3 regions of the Agrococcus sp. GCM10030265 genome follow, and region 3 is predicted to be linked to each of the others. Evidence: predicted binding sites of a transcription regulator. Region 3 holds the regulator's gene; each other region holds the start of a gene.
What was found. The regulator LexA, encoded in region 3, represses DNA repair genes until DNA is damaged. The targets are predictions, from matches to a motif close to TCGAACANNTGTTCGA.
Positions count from the first base shown of each region.

Region 1: a site for LexA is predicted at 1,960-1,975, ahead of ACFQPP_RS07485 (Rv2578c family radical SAM protein). Genes of this name have one in related genera too.
Region 2: a site for LexA is predicted at 1,503-1,518, ahead of ACFQPP_RS13435 (DUF222 domain-containing protein). Genes of this name have one in related genera too.

Region 1 is NZ_JBHTCZ010000002.1:678,449-681,718, forward strand. Features, by position in the region: gene ACFQPP_RS07475 (glycerate kinase) at 1-378, opposite strand, end outside; gene ACFQPP_RS07480 (SLC13 family permease) at 391-1,854, opposite strand; gene ACFQPP_RS07485 (Rv2578c family radical SAM protein) at 1,985-3,049, shown strand; gene ACFQPP_RS07490 (GyrI-like domain-containing protein) at 3,046-3,270, opposite strand, start outside.
Region 2 is NZ_JBHTCZ010000004.1:359,442-362,711, forward strand. Features, by position in the region: partial or broken gene ACFQPP_RS13430 (HNH endonuclease) at 76-324, opposite strand; gene ACFQPP_RS13435 (DUF222 domain-containing protein) at 346-1,482, opposite strand; gene ACFQPP_RS13440 (nitrilase-related carbon-nitrogen hydrolase) at 1,644-2,492, shown strand; gene hydA (dihydropyrimidinase) at 2,505-3,270, shown strand, end outside.
Region 3 is NZ_JBHTCZ010000004.1:520,950-524,219, reverse strand. Features, by position in the region: gene ACFQPP_RS14220 (histidinol-phosphate transaminase) at 1-851, opposite strand, end outside; gene ACFQPP_RS14215 (LysM peptidoglycan-binding domain-containing protein) at 950-1,312, opposite strand; gene lexA (transcriptional repressor LexA) at 1,553-2,182, shown strand; gene hflX (GTPase HflX) at 2,276-3,270, opposite strand, start outside.

The DNA.
Region 1 (3,270 bases), on a different contig from region 3:
GAGCGCGGCGAGGATGAGCTCGCCGACGCCGAACGTCGTCGTGCGCAGCGGATCGCGGCGATCGCGCGGCACGAGACGCAGCCCGGCGGCGGCCGCCATCTCGACGACGGCGGTCGTGCCGTCGCCGAGGATGCCGAGGTGGCTCGCGATCGGCTCGCCGACGGGACCGACGACCGTGCGGCGCACGATGCGGCCACCCGTCGCGGCGACGAGCGCGACGGCCGTGCCCTCGCCGCCGTCGACGAGCGGCATGCAGCGCACGTCGGCGCCGGGGAGCACGCGGCGCACGCCCGTGGCGATGGCGTCGGCGACGAGGTCGGCGTCGAGCGACTCCTTGAAGCCGCTGGGAGCGACGAGGACGGTGGGAGCGGCGAGCATGGTGGACTCCATTCATCGGGTGCCGCGCAGGGCGGCGGGGGTCTCGAGGGGCACGCCGAGGGCGGGCCACAGCCACGCGGCTGCGAGCAGCGTCGTGCCGACGACGACGGGCGCCGTCATGGCGGCGAGGGCGAGGAGGGATGCGCGGTCGAACGACTGCACGCCCGCCACGGAGGCGAACATCGCGACGGGCTTCGCCGACGACGTGAGCGTGAGGCAGAAGCCGGCGGCCGCCGTGGATGCGAGCGCCGCGGCGACCGGGTTGATGCCCGCACCGAGGGCGACGACGAGCACGACGGGCAGCAGCACCGTCGCGCGCGCGGTCCGCGACTGCACGACGAGGTGCGCGAGCGTCGAGACGACGACGATCGCGAGCAGCACGCTCGCGGGATGCGCGCCGCCGAGGGCGCCGAGCGAGGCCTGCGCGAGCCGATCCGCCGCACCGCTCGTCACGAGCGCCGTGCCGAGCGCGAGCGTCGCGGCGAGGAAGACGAGCAGCGACCACGGCACCTGCCGCGCCGCGTGCGCCGGCGTGGTCGTCCCGACGATCGGCAGCACCGTGATCGCGCCGGCGACCATCGCGACGATCGCGGGATGGATGCCGTGCGCGGCCTCCGTCGCCCACAGGGCGATCACCGTCACGAGCGTCACGAGCGCTCGCACCTCGGGTGCGGACGGGGTTCGACGGCGCGTGCCATCGGCCGCGCGGACGGCAGCGGCGACGGCGGCGACGTCGAGGGCGCGGTCGGCGCGGGAGAGCCAGCCGACGAGCACGAGCTCGGTGACGACGACGCACGTCGCGAGCGCGACCGGTGCGCCGAGCAGCAGCCACCACGCGAACGAGATGCGCGTGCCCGTCGCGCTCTCGACGAGGCTCGCGGCGACCAGGTGGGCGCCTGCGCCGAGGATCGACGCGAAGGCCGACAGCAGGATCACCGCGGGGAACAGCAGCGACAGCGCGCGCTGATGCCGTGCGGGCAGCGCGCCGGCGATCGTGCGGAAGACCGGGAGCGCCAGCGCGGCGCGGCCGCTCGTCGCAGGCACCGCGAACGTCGTGAGGACGAGCGCGATCGTCGTGCGATGCCAGAGGCCGCGCACGGAGCGCGCGCCGCCGACGAGCGCGATCGCGGCACGTTGGGCGAGGCCCGACGCCGCGACGCCCGCTGCGAGCGCGCACGAGCCGACGAGCAGCCAGATCGTCGGGTCGACGAACGATCGGCCGACGACGGCGGGCGGCACCGCACCTGCGAGCGCGAGCACGGCGACGGCGACGAGCGCGACGCGCGTGTCGTCGACGCGCGTGACGACCCACGCGAGCGTGGCGCCCGCGAGCGCCGTGAGCACGAGCCGCTGCTCGATGTCCCATCCGTCGGTGGCGTGCCAGGCGGCGACGGCCGCGGCGACGACGGCGCCGCCGCGCAGCAGCGCACCGAACGATGCCCGGGTGCCGAGGGCTGCGGTCGCGATCGAGGTCATGGCTCCACGGTGGAGGCCGCGCACGAGAGGGATGTGAGGGCGACATGAGGGATGTCTCATGTCCGACCTGCGCGACCGCGCCCGAGGCGCCGGCTTGCGCGCGGTTCGAACGTGTGTTCGAATGAGCGGCATGCGATGGGAGTCCCAGCAGGCGACGCATGCCGACGCCGATGCGCTGCCCGGCCTCGAGGAGCGCTCGGCGACGCTCGAGCGATGGCCGACGCCGGGCTTCGACGGCATGGCCTTCATGGAGGTCACGGCGCGCAGCGCCCTCAACCACGTCGCCGGCGGCGGGCCCATGGGCGGCGCATGGACGATCAACCCGTACCGCGGCTGCCAGCACGCATGCGTCTACTGCTTCGCCCGCGACACGCACCGCTACCTCGACCTCGACGCGGGCGCCGACTTCGACAGCCGCATCGTCGTGAAGGCCAACGTCGTCGAGGTGCTCGAGCGCGAGCTGCGCACCACGAGGCGCGACGTCGACCGGGTGCACCTGGGCACGAACACCGACCCCTACCAGCGCGCAGAGGGCCGCTACCGGCTCATGCCCGGCATCCTGCGGGCGCTCGCCGCCCACGGCGCATCCATCGCCGTGCTCACGAAGGGCACGCTGCTGCGCCGAGACCTGCCGCTGCTCGCCGAGCTCGCGAAGGACGTGCCGGTGTCGATCGCGATGTCGATCGCCGTGTTCGACGACGAGCTGCAGCAGTCGGTCGAGCCCGGCACCCCGTCGACCGCCGCGCGCCTCGCGACCGTGCGCGCGGCTCGCGAGGTCGGCCTCGACTGCGAGGTCTTCCTCATGCCCGTGCTGCCCGGGCTCACCGACACGCGCGCGCACCTCGACCGCGCGTACGCCGCGATCGCCGAGGCGGGTGCGACGGGCGTCGCCACGAGTGCGCTGCACCTTCGGCCCGGCGCACGCGAGTGGTACCTCGCGTGGCTCGAGGCCGAGCATCCGCACCTGCGCGAGCAGTACGGCCGCATCTACGGCACGGGCGCGTACGCCTGCCGCGAGTACCGCGACTGGCTGCGAGCACGCACGACGCCGCTCGCACGCAGGCACGGGCTGCTGCGCTCGCGCGTCGCCGACGGCACGGGCACGAACTTCGTGCGCAACGCTCCCCCGCGCGGCGCGCGACAGCTGCCCTCGCGACCCGTCGAGCCGGTCGACGCCCCCGCGCCGCTGTTCTAGTCGGCGGCGTCGCCCGCGTCCGCGTCCGCGGCGCGCACGGGCTGCTGCAGCTCGACGATCCAGTCGGCCTGGTCGTCGGATGCCGCACGCACGTAGCGCTCACGTGCGATGCCCGTCGCGACGAGGCCGCGCTCGGCGATCGCGGCGTGCAGGGCATCCCACGTCGCCCGCACGCCCGACATGGGCCCGTGGTGCTCGAGGCACGCCGCCTGCTCGGCGGG
Region 2 (3,270 bases), 160 kb from region 3:
CGTCGACCCGATCGTCGATCCGCTCCTCGCTGCAGCCGCCGCCGCGACGTGGTCGGACCCGACGGCGCGGCGCGGTCAGGCCGTGGCCACGGCTGGCCGGCGGCCCGGTGCCGATGCCCAGCGTCGGCGCCGGCCGCGGGCGCGCGCTGGTCGCGCCGCCGTGACGCGCCACCGCAGCCCGCTGCCCGATGGCGCACGCTCGATCACGAGCGCCTCGCGGTGCACCTCGTGGTGGTGGAAGGAGCAGAGCAGCATGCCGTTGTCGACGTCGGTCGGACCGTCGAGGCTCCAGGGCGTGACGTGGTGCGCCTCGCACCAGCCGGGCGGCGCCGTGCATCCCGGCGCTCAACAGCGGCGGTCGCGAGCGGCGATGGCGCGGCGCTGCGCGGGCGAGAACAGCCTGCGCGTACGGCCGAGGCGGAGGGGCTCGCCGTCGTCGTCTCCGACGAGCACGGGGTGCACGAGGCCGTCGCAGACGATGCGCGCGACGAGGGCGGCGGTCGCCGGTGCGCCGGAGCGCTGCACGTGCGCGCGATCGGCAGGGCGCACGGCGCGGCCCTCGAGATCGGCGAGGGTCGTCGTCACGACGAGCGTGGGCGCACCGCCGCCGGTGCGCGGCGCAGTGGTCGCGGCGTGGGAGGCCACGATCGCGACGAGGGCGTCGATGCGGCGCTGCTCGATGGATCTGCCGTCGCACGCGGCCTCCGACCCGTCGGGATCGCTGCCATCGTCGGCGCAGTCGAAGCGCACCCTGCGGGGTGCGACGTGCGCGTCGAGGGCGGTCTGCAGCACCTCGCCCTGCTCGGGCGTGCACAGCATGCGAGCCACGAGCATGCCGTCGCGCCGCGAGGAGAAGGAGAGCGAGCGCAGCTCGCGCTGCCGCTCCTCGTTCGGCTCGGTGCCGTCGGGATCGAGGAAGTCGACCCACGTGGCGACCTGGCAGCGCAGCAGCGCCGGCGGGACCGGCGTGTCGCCGCCGGCTCCCGTGGCCGCGGCGACGAGCTCGATCTCGGCGCGCTCGAGGTCGCAGGAGGCGACACGGCCGCCCGTCGCCGCGAGCCCGGCCACGATCTGCTCGGCCTGGGACACCGTGATGGTCGCGGCGTCGAGCGCTGCGGCCACGTGCGGCATCCGCACGGGGATGGGCGCGCCCGTGAGGCCTACGCGGTCTCGCGTCGCCTGCGCGACCTCGCAGATCGAGCGCGCCTCGGCGCGGCGCAGACCGAGCCGATGCTCGACGGCCTCGACGAGCGACCGATGCCCGCCCGTCCGCACGAGGGACTCGCCGGCCGGCACCTGCTCGCATCGGGCTGCCGCCTCGCCGACGAGCTCGACGATCGCCGCATCGATCTCGCGGCGCCGCGCGGCGAGCTCGTCGAGCGCGGCGAGCACCTCGGCATCGAGCAGCGACGCCGCCCGCACGGAGCCCGCGACGAGCGCATCGACCACCGCCGTCTGGGCCGCCACCTGCTCCGCTCGCATGCCACGAGGATACCGCCGAATCGAACGTACGTTCGAACGAGGCTGGGCCTGTGGAGAAGTCGCCAGCCCGCATCCGAAGATCACGATCAAGCCTGCAACCCTGGCGCAACACCATGGAAACGTCGGAGGATCAGAGTTCACGCAACGGAGCGGAGCCCAGGATGACCATCGTCACGGCAGCGATCACGCAGACCACGTGGACCGGCGACAAGGAGTCGATGCTCGATCGCCACGAGGCGTTCCAGCGGGAGGCCGCGGCGCAGGGCGCCCAGGTCATCTGCTTCCAGGAGCTCTTCTACGGCCCCTACTTCGGCATCACGCAGGACAAGCGGTACTACCGCTACGCCGAGCCCGTCGACGGCCCCATCGTGCAGCGCTTCGCGGCGCTCGCGAAGGAGCTGGGCATGGTCTCGATCCTGCCGATCTACGAGGAGGAGCAGACGGGCGTGTACTACAACACGACCGTCGTCGTCGACGCCGACGGCTCGATCCTCGGCACGTACCGCAAGCATCACCTGCCGCATCTCGACCGGTTCTGGGAGAAGTTCTACTTCCGCCCCGGCAACCTGGGCTACCCGGTGTTCGACACCGCGGTCGGCAAGGTCGGCACGTACATCTGCTACGACCGCCACTTCCCGGAGGGCTGGCGAGAGCTCGGCCTGAACGGCGCCCACATGGTCTTCAACCCGAACGCGACGAAGCCCGGGCTGTCGAACCGGCTGTGGGAGGTCGAGGGGCCCGCCGCGGCGGTCGCGAACGGCTACTTCGTGCTGCAGCCGAACCGCGTGGGCCGCGAGGACGACGAGTACGGCGACCTCGCGGTCGACTTCTACGGCACGAGCCAGGTCATCGACCCGCGGGGGAACTTCGTCGGCGAGCGGGGCTCGAGCGAGCACGAGGAGCTGCTCGTGCGCGACCTCGACCTCGCGATGGTGCAGGAGATGCGCGACGACTGGCAGTTCTATCGCGACCGCCGGCCCGACTCGTACACGCGGATCGCGCAGCCGTAGGGGAGGGTGACCATGACCACCACGCTCATCGCAGGCGGCACCGTCGTCTCGTCCACCGGCCGATCGGCGGCCGACGTGCTCGTCGACGGCGAGACCATCCGAGCCGTGCTCGAGCCCGGCTCGACGCTGCTCGGCCACGACCTCGCCGCATCCGTCGACCGCGTGATCGACGCGACGGGCCGCTACGTCATCCCCGGCGGCATCGACGCCCACACGCACATGCAGCTGCCCTTCGGCGGCACCTTCGCCTCCGACACGTTCGAGACGGGCACGCGGGCGGCGGCGTGGGGCGGCACGACGACGATCGTCGACTTCGCGGTGCAGCGCACGGGCGAGCGCCTGCAGGACGGCCTCGCCGCCTGGCACGAGCTCGCGGCCGGCGAGTGCGCCATCGACTACGGGTTCCATCAGATCGTCGGCGGCGTCGACGACGAGTCGCTGCGCGCGATGCGCGGCCTCGTCGACGAGGGCATCTCGAGCTTCAAGCTCTTCATGGCCTACCCGGGCGTCTTCTACTCCGACGACGCGCAGATCCTGAAGGCGATGCAGGTGTCGGCCGAGACGGGCCTCATGACGATGATGCACGCCGAGAACGGCCCGGCGATCGACGTCATCGCCGAGCAGCTCGTCGCGCAGGGGAGGACGGGCCCGTACTTCCACGGCATCGCGCGCGCCTGGCAGATGGAGGAGGAGGCGACGCACCGCGCGATCATGCTCGCGAACTACACGGGAGCGCCCCTCTACGTCGTGCACGTGAGCGCGAAGCAGGCGGTGCAGC
Region 3 (3,270 bases):
TCGCGCTGCGCGCGGAGCTCGTCGACGCGCGCGAGCATGGTCGGCGCGTGGCGCAACGCCGCGAGGGCGGCGGCCTGCGTGAGCGCCGACAGGTGGTAGGGCAGCCGCACGAGCCGCAGCGCGTCGACGACCGCGGGGTCGGCGGCGAGGTAGCCCACCCGCACGCCCGCGTACGCGAAGGCCTTGCTCATGGTGCGCGAGACGATGAGGCGGTCGTGGCGCGGGAGCAGGCCGAGCGCCGTCTGCGACCGGTCGTGCGCGAACTCCGCGTACGCCTCGTCGACGAGCACCATGCCGCGCGCCGCCTCGCACGCGGCGTCGACGACGTCGAGGGCGAGCGACGTGCCCGTCGGGTTGTTCGGGGCGCAGAGGAACACGACGTCGGGGTCGTGCTCCTCGATCGCGCGCACGACCGTCTCGGCATCGAGGGTGAAGTCGGCGGCGCGGGGCTCCGCGACGTAGTGCGCACCCACGCCCTGCGCGAGCAGCGGGTACATCGAGTAGGTGGGCGCGAACGACAGCAGCGAGCGGCCGGGGCCGCCGAACGCCTGCAGCACGTTCTGCAGCACCTCGTTCGACCCGTTCGCAGCCCAGATCGACTCCGGGCCGAGCCCGTGGCCCAGGTACGCGGCGAAGGCCTCGCGCAGCTCGGTGAACTCGCGGTCGGGGTAGCGGTGCACGTCGCCGAGCGCGCGACGCACCGAGGCGACGACGTCCTCGAGCACCGCGTCATCGACGGGGAAGGCGTTCTCGTTGACGTTGAGACGCACGGGCACGTCGAGCTGCGGGGCACCGTACGGGACGCGTCCGACGAGGTCGGCGCGGAGCGGGAGGTCGTCGAGCGAGGCCACGCGTCAAGCCTAGGCGCGCGCACGCGTGCGCGCGGACGAGACGACGAACGCCCCACCCCTGCACGGGGTGGGGCGCTCGGGAGCGGATGGGCTCGGCGTCAGCGGGTGTACTCGGCCGGGATCGTGAGCTGCTGCCCGGGCTGGATCGCCCCGCCCACGCCGTTGAGCTGCTGGATGTCGGCGATGACCTCGCGCGGGTCGATCTCGGGGGCGACGACGGCTGCGATGGACCAGAGGGTCTCGCCCGGCTGCACCACGACCGTCTCGTACGAGACGGGCGCGGACTGCTGGCCCGCGGTCGCGGTCGCCGACTGCAGCACGCCCAGCGCGCCGAGCGCGAGCACGGGGGCTGCGACGAGCACGGCGAGGGCGCGGCGGCCGCGCACGGTGAGGCGGAGGCGGCTCGCACCGACGGCGGGCATCGAGCGGGCTGCCGGGACATGCATGGCGATCGCGGTCATGACTTCGTTCCTCTCGGATCGGATCGCGGGTGCGGCGCTCGGCCGGGAGCGTCGCACCCGCGTTCCATGATTCGAACGTACCTTCGGATCATCCGTTCGTCAAGAGGCCCAATGGCCCCGAAAGCACGGACGACACGCTCGAACACTCGTACCCCTCGGAGGACTCCGTCGGATACGCTTTCGAACAGGACAGAGTCAACCGGTGACCACCGACACGGTCCCGTTGAGAGGACGATGGCGATGGCACAGCGACAGCTCACCGAGAAGCAGGCATCGATCCTGCGCTGCATCCAGCAGTCCGTGAAGCAGCGCGGCTACCCGCCGAGCTACCGCGAGATCGGCGACGCCGTCGGCCTCTCGTCGCTCTCGAGCGTCACGCACCAGCTCGGGCAGCTCGAGCTCGCGGGCGCCATCCGTCGAGACCCCGCGCGCCCCCGCGCCATCGAGGTGCTCGTCGAGTCCGACGACCCCGCGGACGCCGCCAACACCGACGCCGCCGCCTACGTGCCCCTCGTCGGTCGCATCGCCGCCGGCGTGCCCATCACGGCCGAGCAGCAGGTCGAGGAGGTCTTCCCCCTCCCCCGCTCGCTCGTCGGCGGCGGCGACGACCTCTTCATGCTGCGGGTCGTCGGCGAGTCGATGATCGACGCGGCCATCTGCGACGGCGACTGGGTCGTCGTCCGCCAGCAGGCCACCGCCGAGAACGGCGACATCGTCGCCGCAATGCTCGACGAGGAGGCGACGGTCAAGGTCTTCCGGCAGCGCGACGGCCACACGTGGCTGCTGCCGCGCAACTCGGCCTTCGAGCCCATCCTCGGCGACCAGGCCGTCGTCCTCGGTCGCGTCGTCGCCGTGCTCCGCTCCGTCTGATCTGCCGCCGCCACGCGAGAGGGCCGCGCCGGGGACTCGTCCCGGGCGCGGCCCTCTCGTCGTGCGTCGCGTCGCCCCACCCGGCGACGGCCCTCACCCGGCGACCGAGAACTCCTCGAGGCCGTCGACGACGTCCGGCGTCACGAGCACGTCGAGCCGCGTCCCCTCGGCCTCGTAGCGCTCGTGCTCGACCGTGAAGCGGTCGTGCAGCCGCGAGACGACGTCGCCGCGGTCGAAGGGCACGAGCAGCGACATCGCCACGCTCGGACGCGGCAGCACCTCGGCGATGCGCGCGCGCAGCTCGTCGATGCCCATGCCCGTGCGCGCCGAGACGAACACCGCCGTCGGCACGAGACCGCGCAGCACGAGCAGGTCGTCGTCCGAGACGAGGTCGGCCTTGTTGAAGGCGACGATCTCCGGGATGTCGCGCGCCCCGGTCTCGCCGATCACCTCGCGCACCGTCGCGAGCTGGGCTGCCGGGTCGGGGTGGCTCGCGTCGACGACGTGCACGATGACGTCCGACTCCGCGACCTCCTCGAGCGTCGAGCGGAACGCCTCGACCAGCTGGTGCGGCAGGTTGCGCACGAAGCCGACGGTGTCGGCGAGCGTGTACAGGCGGCCGTCCGGGGTCTCGGTGCGACGCACGGTCGCGTCGAGCGTCGCGAACAGCGCGTTCTCGACGAGCACGCCCGCGTTCGTCAGGCGATTGAGCAGGCTCGACTTGCCGGCGTTCGTGTAGCCGGCGATCGCGACCGACGGCACCTCGAAGCGGTCGCGATTCGCGCGCTTCGCCTGTCGCGCCGGCGCGAAGCCCTTGATCTGCGTGCGCAGGCGCGCCATGCGGTTGCGGATGCGGCGACGATCGAGCTCGATCTTCGTCTCACCCGGTCCGCGCGAGCCCATGCCGGCACCCTGGCCACCGACCTGACCGCCCGCCTGGCGCGACATCGACTCGCCCCAGCCTCGCAGGCGCGGCAGCAGGTACTCGAGCTGCGCGAGCTCGACCTGCGCCTTGCCCTCGCGGCTCTTCGCATGCTGGCTGAAGATGTCGAGGATGACGGCCGTGCGGTCGATGACCTTGACCTTCA